2 regions of the Aestuariibius insulae genome follow, and region 2 is predicted to be linked to the other one. Evidence: riboswitches for the same ligand, from Rfam matches in the RefSeq annotation. Region 2 holds a riboswitch; the other holds the start of a gene.
What was found. A riboswitch is a leader RNA that binds a small molecule or an ion and turns the genes downstream of it on or off. The one in region 2 is predicted to bind thiamine pyrophosphate.

Region 1 (5,035 bases), on a different contig from region 2:
AGGCTTGGTAGGGGTGGTCGGCTGCGGCAACGGAATGGATGGACTGCCCAACGCGGTGATAAATCCAGAAACACGGAAGAAGTGCTGCGACGGCCACCTGAAAAGGATCGATAGCGGCGGAGCGGATGAGGAACGCCACGTAGTGGTCGCAGGCGCGCGAGGGAGGTGTGGCGGCAAAGGCCTCGGGTGAGATACCGAACCTGATCATGTAGTCGCCATGCAACTGCCGCTCGACCGCGATGGCCCCGTTGGCCGAGTCCGCGAGACGCGCGATATCGGGGGCTTCTGATGCACGGGCCGCGGTCATGGCCAGGGCCCGTGCGAAACCCTCAAGGTAATGTGCGTCCTGAATGATATACTCTCGGAACGTCGCCGCAGACAGCGTGCCGGCGGCCAGTTCGCTGGTGAATGGCATCGTGCGGATCGCGTTCTGTAGACTGGCCGTGGCGGTCCAAGCCTCGTCGGTAAAGCTCATGTGGTGTACCCTTCCTATATGCGATGAAAATGATGGATCGGGCCATGACCTCCACCGACCTTTAAACGGTGCGCTTCGGCAATGGCGTCGGTGACGAAGGACTTGGCGTGCCGAACTGCGACCTGCGGTGGATCACCCATGCCGATCCGTGCAGCCAGCGCCGAGGACAGCGAACAGCCCGTGCCATGGGTGTTGGGCGTATCGATGCGTGGGGCGATCAACTCGGTAACGCCGCTGGGCTCGATCAACAGATCGGGGGCCGATCCCATAAGATGCCCGCCCTTCATCAGGACCGCTTCGCAGCCCAGCGCCAGCAGACGCTCGCCTTGGTCGCGCATGGCGTTGATATCGACCGCCTCCGCCATGTCCAGTAGATCGGCCGCCTCCGGCAGGTTCGGCGTCAGGATCGCGGCCTTGGGCACAAGACGTGTCCGCAGGGCGTCAACAGCATCGGCTGCCAGTAACCGATAACCCCCCTTTGCCACCATAACCGGATCAAGGATTACGGAGGCTTCCAAGCCCTCCAGTGCGTCAGCGACGGTTTGAACGGTCCCGGCATCGCCCAGCATCCCGATCTTGACCGCGTCGATGCGGATATCCTCGCGAATGGCCGCGATCTGGGCGGTGATCATACCGGGGTCCACCATCCGCAGGGCCCGCACGCCGCGGGTATTCTGCGCCGTCAATCCAGTGATCACCGCCATAGCATAGCCGCCATTTGCCGAGATGGCCTTGATGTCAGCCTGGATGCCTGCGCCACCCGACGGGTCGGACCCAGCGATGGAGAGGATATTGGGAATCATACGGTGCTCCATTGATCGAGAATGGCGCGCGCCGCCGCCCGCGGATCCGCCGCGCGTGAAATGGCCGACACGACGGCTAGCCCCGTGCAACCCGCGCGGCGAAGGTCGGCCGCGTCGCATGCGGTCAATCCCCCAATGGCCAGGCAGGGCAGGCGCGTGTCTTGGACAATCCGGGCGAGGCCGCCGAACCCGATGGGTGGCGCGTGATCGACCTTGGACCCGGTGGCCCGAACCGGACCGACGCCGAGGTAATCGATGCATCCGGGTGGGATGGTGGTGATCTGGTCATAGCGTTCTATGGAGAGGCCCAACACAGCATCAGGGCCGATGCGCGCTCGGACTCTGCGGGGATCGCCGTCAGATTGGCCGATATGCAAACCGTACGCGCCGATGGCATGTGCGACCTCGACCCGGTCATTGATGATCAGGCGGGCATCAAAGGGGGCGATCCGGTCGGCGACCGCGCGGGCCAGGTCTGTGAACGCATCCGTGTCCAGCGTTTTGTCCCGCAATTGCACCCATCCTGCCCCACCGCGCGCGGCGCGCTCGGCCTGATCCGGCACGGACAAAGGCGCGTCCGCGTCGGTGATGAAACAGAGCAGAGGAGTGGCGGTCATATCGCCCGGACCCGTGCGATCGCGTCCAGGTCAGGCCCTTGCATGGTATAGAGTGCATCGAGAAACGCGACCTGAAAGCTGCCTGGTCCGTTGGCGGATCGCGCGGCGACTTCGCCCGCGGCGCCGTAATAGGCCAGTGCGGCAACGGTCCCCTCGAAGGCTGATGCGACCGCCGCAAAGGCCCCGACAACACCTGTAAGCGCGCAGCCCAAGGCGGTGACGCGCGGCATGATCGGATCGCCGTTGGAGACCCGCATAGCCCGTGTGCCATCGGTTACAAAATCCACCGCGCCGGTGACGGCCACGATTGCCCCCGATTTGTGCGCGAGATTATGTGCAGAATCCTCGGCCTCCGCTACCGCGTTGACCGCGTCCGCGCCCCGTCCGCGAGCAGCGATCCCTGACAGAGCGAGGATTTCGGATGCGTTGCCTCGAACAATTGTGGGGGACAGTTCCAGCAGCCGCGCGCCGAGTTGCCGCCGCAGCGTTGTCGCGCCAATTGCCACCGGGTCAAGCACCCACGGGACCCCGCGTCGGGCCGCTGCCCCGGCCGCCAGCATCATGCATTCGCTCCATTCTGCATCAAGCGTGCCGATGTTGATGGTCACTGCAGAGGCTAGTCCCGCGAACTCCTCTACCTCGTCGCGCGCATGGACCATCGCGGGCGAGGCGCCGATGGCGAGCATGACGTTGGCCATCACATTCATCGCCACGAAATTGCTCACGTTTTGGACAAGCGGAGCTGCCGTGCGCATAGCCTCCAAATGTCCTGACAGGGGTGTCATCGCACTTCTCCAAATGTGGGCAGAGAATGCGAAGCCGCAGGGGCCTGGCCGACCCTCGCGCAACTTCCTCCGCCGGTATGAGCCGGTTCAGGTTCCAAGGGTACGTCTCAACCCGGCCGATGCCGGATGCCCCTGTTGCAATGCCTCACCGTCATCGGATCGGGCGGGTCTGTCAATGGGCTAGCACGGCAACGCGCTGCTGCCTGACGGGCTGTCAACAACCGAGTCTCTTCCTAGTGTAAAGTTCCTGGTAAGTTCAGCTATAGGGGGTAATTGCGTGGAACGCTTTGACCACTTTGGTAAGGTCGGTTCCATAACTCTGAACGGATTTAGCTGCGAGATTGGCGCGCATTCTCGTAACAAAGGCCCACTGTTTCGCATTATTCAAACGGCAAGCGGAAAGTCGATGAGTAAGCGTTCGTGGAGCCTGACCTAATGTCATCCTGGGGAAGTAGTCTAAGTGTCCACTATCGATAGTGGACGCTGTGAGTTATTCTGAGGCTGTTCATGATTTTTGCGGTCCCGGTCACAGGGACCGTTCTAGGTTAGATTACAGCGCGGTTATACATCAATTGCGCCAAATGCTAAAAAGACACATCAAGCTGTGGTAGAATGCCAATATAGCGTGGAGTAGTATCATTTAGGCGGCTGATATTAGATTGAAGATTCTTAGGTGTGGAGTTCACAGGCCTGACCTAACGAATTCGAGCAAGTGCGCCCATTTATGCTAATGTGTACTAGTTTAGGAGAGTTGTTGTGGATCGCATAAAGAGTATTGTTCAGAAGATTTCGAAAACTGAAGATGGCGCAAGGCTTCTTCGCGAAAATCCAAAGCCCTTGGCCAAAAATCTTGATTTGTCTAATGGCGAAACCATGGCGCTTGTAAGTAGCGATCTTCAAATCGTTCATTCTCCCAAGAACCCGTTAGTCCCAGTGCAAACAATTACCTTTATAACAGGTACGACGATTACTGCAGGGGGCGCGGGTGCTTTTCTGACAAGACCGACGGGCAACAATACTCAAACATTTACTTTTGACACCGGGCTTACCTTCGTCGCGACTCCGCAGCGGCTCGAAGATCTTGATCACAAGGATCTATTAGAGGTCACAAAAAGGGCGGTCGAGGACCGCCATTTCGCAAGTCGTCTCAAAGACTTCCTTGATCGATAAGCTATGGAAATCTTTATCGCTTTCCCGTGTCGCAATGCAGGAAAAAAGGCACTTGAGACGGTGAGTGCCTTCATCGCTGCAGCTGCTCGACCCGAGCGGCTGCGGTTCACAATAGTTGACGATGGGTCGGATGTCGATGCGATCAACGATGCTGCTTTGATGTCACTTAGGATGTCCTTTGGGATACCTATTGCATTCAAGAGAATAGATTGGGGCGGTGTCAACAAGGCCAGAAATGCGGCGGTTTCACTGGTTCAAGATGACCAGATCCTAATGACGGATTGTCATTGCCGACCATCTCCTGGCTTTGATATCGCCATCGAAACCTACGCTAAAGATAACATTGTGCTCGCCCTAACGACCGGAGACAAGACATCGAGTTTTCTGGGATATGGATGTAATCTTGTGGTGCCCTTCATGGGAACGCACTGGATCAGGACCAATCCCGGTCATCTTGCCAAAGTCGACGTGGCTTCATCGGCGGGAACGGTTTTTACGAAGGCATTACATGATCAAATCGGTGGCTATGACGAGGGAATGCTGACCTATGGCGCGATAGAGCCGGAATTCAGTATTCGGTCGTGGATGTGTGGAATTCCGATCTGTAGCATGCCGGATGTGGCTATCTTTCACAAATTCAAGGGATCAGATGCGATTAACGAATTTTTCGAGGAGAACCGAACACGGATGGTTCATAATGCGATACGATTTGGTTTGCTTTATCTTCATGAAGAACGCGTTCTTCAGATGCTTCGGTATTATGCGAGCAAATTTCCCGAAAATATTGAAGAGGCGATGGAGATGATAGAACGCTCCGATGTCTGGCAGCGACGGTCGGATCTTTGCGCTCAGCAAGCCATGACGTTTGATCGTTTGTGCTATGAAAGACGGATTTTCGACCATACAGGTGTCCCTCTGTGGGAACCTGTCGTTCAAGTCTCGTAGCTCACGCCCGCGGCAAAGAACGGTATGTGGTGTGGCTCGCGCATACGTTGTATCCGAAGATGTGCATCTGCAGCATTTCCGGGCCTGCCCGCTCTACGATGGCGACGCCTGCCAGATATGAAGCGGCGGGATTCAATGCTTGGGAGAGGTCAAGAACGATCCCATTCTAGCGAGGACCTCATCGTAGTCGGGGAATAACGGCACTAAGAACCCCATAGCGCCGTCACTGTTGCGCTGATC
Region 2 (5,035 bases):
AGCGCTGCTCGGCTTTGCTGTCCACCTGAGAGAGCAGCAGGCTTGCGATCTTCGTAGCCGGACAATCCAACGCGTGCGATGGCTTGACGGACTGCCTGCTGTTCGCTGGATGCGAGTTTCCCTTTAGTCCGTATGCCCAGCGAGACGTTCTGCAGAATTGTCAGATGGGGGAATAAGTTGTTGTCCTGAAAGAGAACCGCAACCGGCCTTTGACCGGGTGCGATACGATCAATTCTGTCCTCTTTCCACGAGATATGCCCGGTATGGGGCGTAAAACCCGCGACAACCCCAAGAAGAGTGGACTTTCCCGCGCCGGAAGGACCGATAATTGCGACCCGCTCGCCTTCGGTTATGGCAAGCGTCGCCGTCAGGCGAAAATCGCCGAGGTCAACGGTGACTGCATCAAACGTCAGCATCGATGCGTCCTCCTCGGTCAAACAGCCAAAAGAGCCCAAAGCTCAAGGCCACCAGAATAAGAGAGGCCCCGGCAGCGCCTTCCATCCGATAACTTCCCATCAGTTGGTAGATCGCGAGGGGAAGTGTTGCTTGTTCGGTACCTGCAAACAGGGCGATGACACCAAGATCTCCGATAGAGAGAGCCGCCGCCAATCCTGCGCAAAAACCGATTGGCCGGCGCATCCGTGGGAGGATCAGCCACCTGAGACGAGCGTAGGATGTCAAAGACAGGCTGTCGGCGAGGCGGCCATAGCCGTTTTCGATATCGCGATAGGCAGGGGCCAAGACCCGTACTGCAAAAGGCAGAACCATCGCTGCGTTGACGATGGTCGTTAGCGGTAGGGCAAGCGCGGCCGGAGGCGCGAGAGGCGCCAGCCAAAGATACAGACCGGCTCCCATGACAAGACCGGAGGCCGCCAAAGGAAGCGCGCCCATCGCCTCGATCCAGCGCGCGCCGTGTGACCAAAGGATCAGGGCCATGGCAAGGCCAAGCGACAGAGCGGTGGCCGTTAGGGCAACCACCACTGAGCGCAGCGCTGCGGGCCAGACAACACTGGGCAGATCAGTTAGTCCTCCAAGTCCCGCAAAGGCGATCGCCAGAAGAGGCGCACCGAGAAAGACCGCTCCGAAACCGATCCAGATCCAGTCAAGCGCAGACCGGTCGCGCCGCGGTATGATCCTGTCATGTCCGATTCCAACACCGTCGCCGACAGGAACAGCGGCCGCTAAACCAAGCGCTACGAGGCAAAGCGCGACTTGCACGATGGCGAGGAGGGCCACTCGTCCGAGGTCGAAATCGAACCGGAAGGCCTGATAGATCGCGAGTTCCACCGTCGTGGCACGAGGCCCTCCGCCAAGGGTTAAAGCAACGGCAAAGCTGGTTAGACAGATCAGAAAGATGACGGCCGCCGCTCCCGGCACTACCCGTACAAGCATCGGTCGTTCGAGAAGGGTCCAGATCGATCCGTCGAGACTTTCCGTCAGCCGGAAGCGTTCGAGCGGGATCGACTGCCATCCCTGAAGCAGGAAACGAACCGCAAGCGGCAAGTTGAAGAAGACATGCGCCAGAACGATGCCCTGAAGCCCGTATATCGAGATGTCAGATAGGCCGAGGATACCCAGAAGATCGTTCACCCAACCGGACCGGCCAAAAACGGTTAGCAAACCGAAGATCGCTACGATACTCGGAAGGATGAACGGCGCGCCAAGAAGCGCGACGTAAAGACCGCGACCGACGAAGCGGCGCCGTGTCAAAGCGCGTGCAACGGGAATGGCGAGAACAACCGACAAGATCGCCGACAGGACAGCCTGCCAGACCGTGAAGCGGATCACCAGCCAGTCCGCAGGTCGCAGTCCTCCGGTCCAGTCGGCGCGCCAAGCAATGGCCCCCAATGTTCCGAATACGAGCGCCACGATTAGAAACGCAGCGCTCCATCCTGCAAGACGTCTCACTGCGTGAGCGCGGATCGCCAGGTTTCGATCACATCATCCCGGCGCTCTGCGGCCTCTTGCTCGGTATAGAAAAGCGCAGTCGACGGCTCGGGAAGATTACGGAAAACCTCTGGCCATTGGTCCCGTGGCAACTTTGCCGGGTAGGACCAATTGCCCTCGGGGATGATTTCCTGAAAGGCGGGTGTCAGAATGAAGGCCATGAACTGATCTGCTAGTTCAGGTTGGTCGGTGCCAGCTACCTTGGCCGCGACCTCGGCCATGAAATAATGTCCTTCTTCAAAGATCGCAGCGACCTTTGTCTCATCGCCTTCCGCGCTGATGTGATAGGCTGGCGACGTCGTATAGCTCAGAACCATGTCGGCCTCGCCGCTGGTGAAAAGCCCGTAGCTCTCCGACCAGCCTTTTGTGACCGTCAGGATCTTCGGCTCAAGCTGCGTCCAGGCCTCAGTCGCGCCATCACCAAAGACAGCATCGACCCAATAGGCCAGCGCAAGACCGGAGATTGAGGAACGCGGATCCTGAATGACGATGCGGATATCATCGTCCATCTCAAGAAGCTCGGCGAAACTGCCAGGCGCATTTGATATGACATCGGTATCGTAAACGAACGCGGTATAGCCCCAGTTGAATGGCAGGAACGTCTCGTCGGTCCAGTCGATCGGCAATGTCAGATCCGTTGTGTCCAGCCGATGCGGCGCAAAAAGATCAAGCTCTCGCGCCTCTGCGGCGACATCCGTATTCAAACCAAGGACAACGTCCGCTTCTGTGCGCTCTCCCTCAAGGCGCAGACGCGTCAACACCTCACCGGCGACGAACTCGATCTCGCAGTCGCAGGTTTCCTCAAACGCCGCCTTGATCGCCGGGGTTGGTCCCCATTCGGATCCAAAATAGTCAGGCACATAAACGGTCAGTGAGTCCGCAGCAGCGGCTCCCGCATACAGGGTCAAAGTCAAAGCCAGACGCATGTCATCCTCCAAAACGCCCGGACGAAAGGGGGGCATGAGGATGCCGTCACCTTCCCTCCGCCGGTCCTAGCCGGGTCAGGTTCTACGGGTTCGCTGTCGCATCTCAGCCCTGATGGGCACCCCGAGGTTCATGACGTTTACCTAATCCGGCCTCTTGCCCGCGGCAACCCCGCCCCTTACCAACCCTCTCGCAAGGAGAACGCGATGTCCTATAACACCTTCGGCCATGTCTTCCGCGTGACCACCTGGGGCGAAAGCCACGGCCCCGCGCTGGGCGCGACGGTCGATGGTTGTCCGCCGGGCATCGCGATCACCGAAGAGGCGATCCAGCACTGGCTCGACAAGCGCAAACCGGGCCAGTCGCGCCATACGACACAGCGGCGCGAGGCCGATCTGGTGCGCATCCTGTCGGGGACGTTCGAGAACCGGACGACCGGCACGCCGATCCAGCTGATGATCGAGAACACCGATCAGAGATCGAAGGATTATGGGGAGATTGCGACAACCTTCCGCCCCGGTCACGCCGATATCACCTATCACCAGAAATACGGATTGCGCGATTATCGCGGCGGCGGGCGCTCCTCGGCGCGGGAAACCGCCGCACGCGTTGCCGCCGGCGGCCTTGCTCGCGCAGTTTTGGAAGCGCTCGTTCCCGATCTCAGGATCAAGGGCTATATGACCCGCATCGGAGAACATAAGATCGATCGCAGCAGGATTGACATGGCCGAAATCGACCGCAACCCGTTCTGGACGCCGGATGCAAAATCCGCGCAGGAATGGGAAGGTTATTTGGACGAAATCCGCAAATCAAGGGACTCGGTCGGCGCTGAGATAGAAGTCACTGCGACCGGAGTTCCCCAGGGTCTCGGCGCGCCTGTCTACGCCAAGCTCGACACCGATCTGGCCGCTGCCATGATGTCAATCAATGCGGTCAAGGGCGTTGAGATCGGCGAGGGAATGAAGGCCGCCCAGCTTCGCGGCACAGCCAATGCCGACGAGATCCGTATGTCCTCCGAAGGACCCGTTTTCAGCGATAATCATTCGGGCGGGATTCTCGGCGGCATTTCCACCGGCCAGCCACTTCTGGTTCGCTTCGCCGTCAAACCCACCTCATCCATCCTTACGCCACGCAAGACCATTACCGAAACAGGCGAAGAAACCGAGATCGTTACGAAAGGCCGTCACGACCCCTGCGTCGGTATCCGGGCCGTTCCAGTGGCCGAGGCCATGATGGCCTGTGTGCTGCTCGACCATTTCCTCCTAGATAGGGCTCAAACCGGAGGCCAGCGCGGTAAAATAGGTTCGTTTTCCGCCGAATGAGGACTGTTCTGCATATTGGGCCGCACAAGACCGGCACAACCTCGTTTCAGCACCGTCTCCACGCCAATCGCGATGGATTGGCCAAGGCGGGCATCCTTTACCCAGTCTCGGGCAGTTTCATCTTCGGGCAGCACAGGCTTCCGTTCGCCCTGTTGGATCGGACCGATCCACATCGGGGCGATGTTCCCGACCTTTCGGCAGAGGCGGCTGCTCTGAAAGATGAAATCGAACGGACCAAACCGGATCTTCTGATCCTGTCCAGTGAAGAGTTTTCCGTTCTAAGGTCGGACCATATCGCACGTCTCGCGGAGACGCTCGATCTTGAGACGCCAGAGATCGTCGCTGTTGTGCGGCACCCGGTCGAGTTGCTCTTCTCGGCCTATATCCACCGCATCATCAAGCCAGACAGCACCTTCAAGCAAAACGTTGAGACATTTGCCGCAAATGCTCTGTCCCGGGTCGCAGGGTTAGACATGGACAGATGGCTTGCTGCTTGGGCGACCCGGTTCGGCGACAGCTCGGTGAAACTGGTTCCGTACAGAAAGGGCAACATTGTTGCGGATATCGTCGCGGAGATCGGGATCGATCCCGGCCTTCTCAGGGAGGACCCCGCGCCTCTGGCCAATGCAGCGCTGGACCCTCGCGCGGTCGAACTTGTCCGCCTTGCCAGGCTGGCTGGCTATTCCCAAGAGGATTGCGAGCGTGCGCAGAACTTAGCTGCGGGCTGGTTCACGGACCGCGCAGCCTTGCCGGCGATTACGGTGGAGACATTGCGGCACCTTTTGGAGACGCTTTGCCCTCTCTATGATCCGGTGTTCGAGAAGTATCTCGGACAGGCGAAC

Region 1: it holds a riboswitch for thiamine pyrophosphate, as region 2 does, so the genes downstream of both, thiM (hydroxyethylthiazole kinase) here and AAD018_RS01495 (thiamine ABC transporter substrate-binding protein) in region 2, are expected to answer to the same signal.

What each region holds. Positions count from the first base shown of each region.
Region 1 covers NZ_JBFONW020000003.1:94,848-99,882, reverse strand. Annotated here, with positions in the region: gene tenA (thiaminase II) at 1-475, opposite strand, end outside; gene thiD (bifunctional hydroxymethylpyrimidine kinase/phosphomethylpyrimidine kinase) at 490-1,278, opposite strand; gene thiE (thiamine phosphate synthase) at 1,275-1,895, opposite strand; gene thiM (hydroxyethylthiazole kinase) at 1,892-2,680, opposite strand; TPP riboswitch at 2,728-2,824, opposite strand; gene AAD018_RS09505 (hypothetical protein) at 3,437-3,850, shown strand; gene AAD018_RS09500 (glycosyltransferase) at 3,854-4,795, shown strand.
Region 2 covers NZ_JBFONW020000001.1:300,845-305,879, forward strand. Annotated here, with positions in the region: gene AAD018_RS01485 (thiamine ABC transporter ATP-binding protein) at 1-416, opposite strand, end outside; gene AAD018_RS01490 (thiamine/thiamine pyrophosphate ABC transporter permease ThiP) at 403-1,908, opposite strand; gene AAD018_RS01495 (thiamine ABC transporter substrate-binding protein) at 1,905-2,909, opposite strand; TPP riboswitch at 2,909-3,007, opposite strand; gene aroC (chorismate synthase) at 3,078-4,193, shown strand; gene AAD018_RS01505 (hypothetical protein) at 4,190-5,035, shown strand, end outside.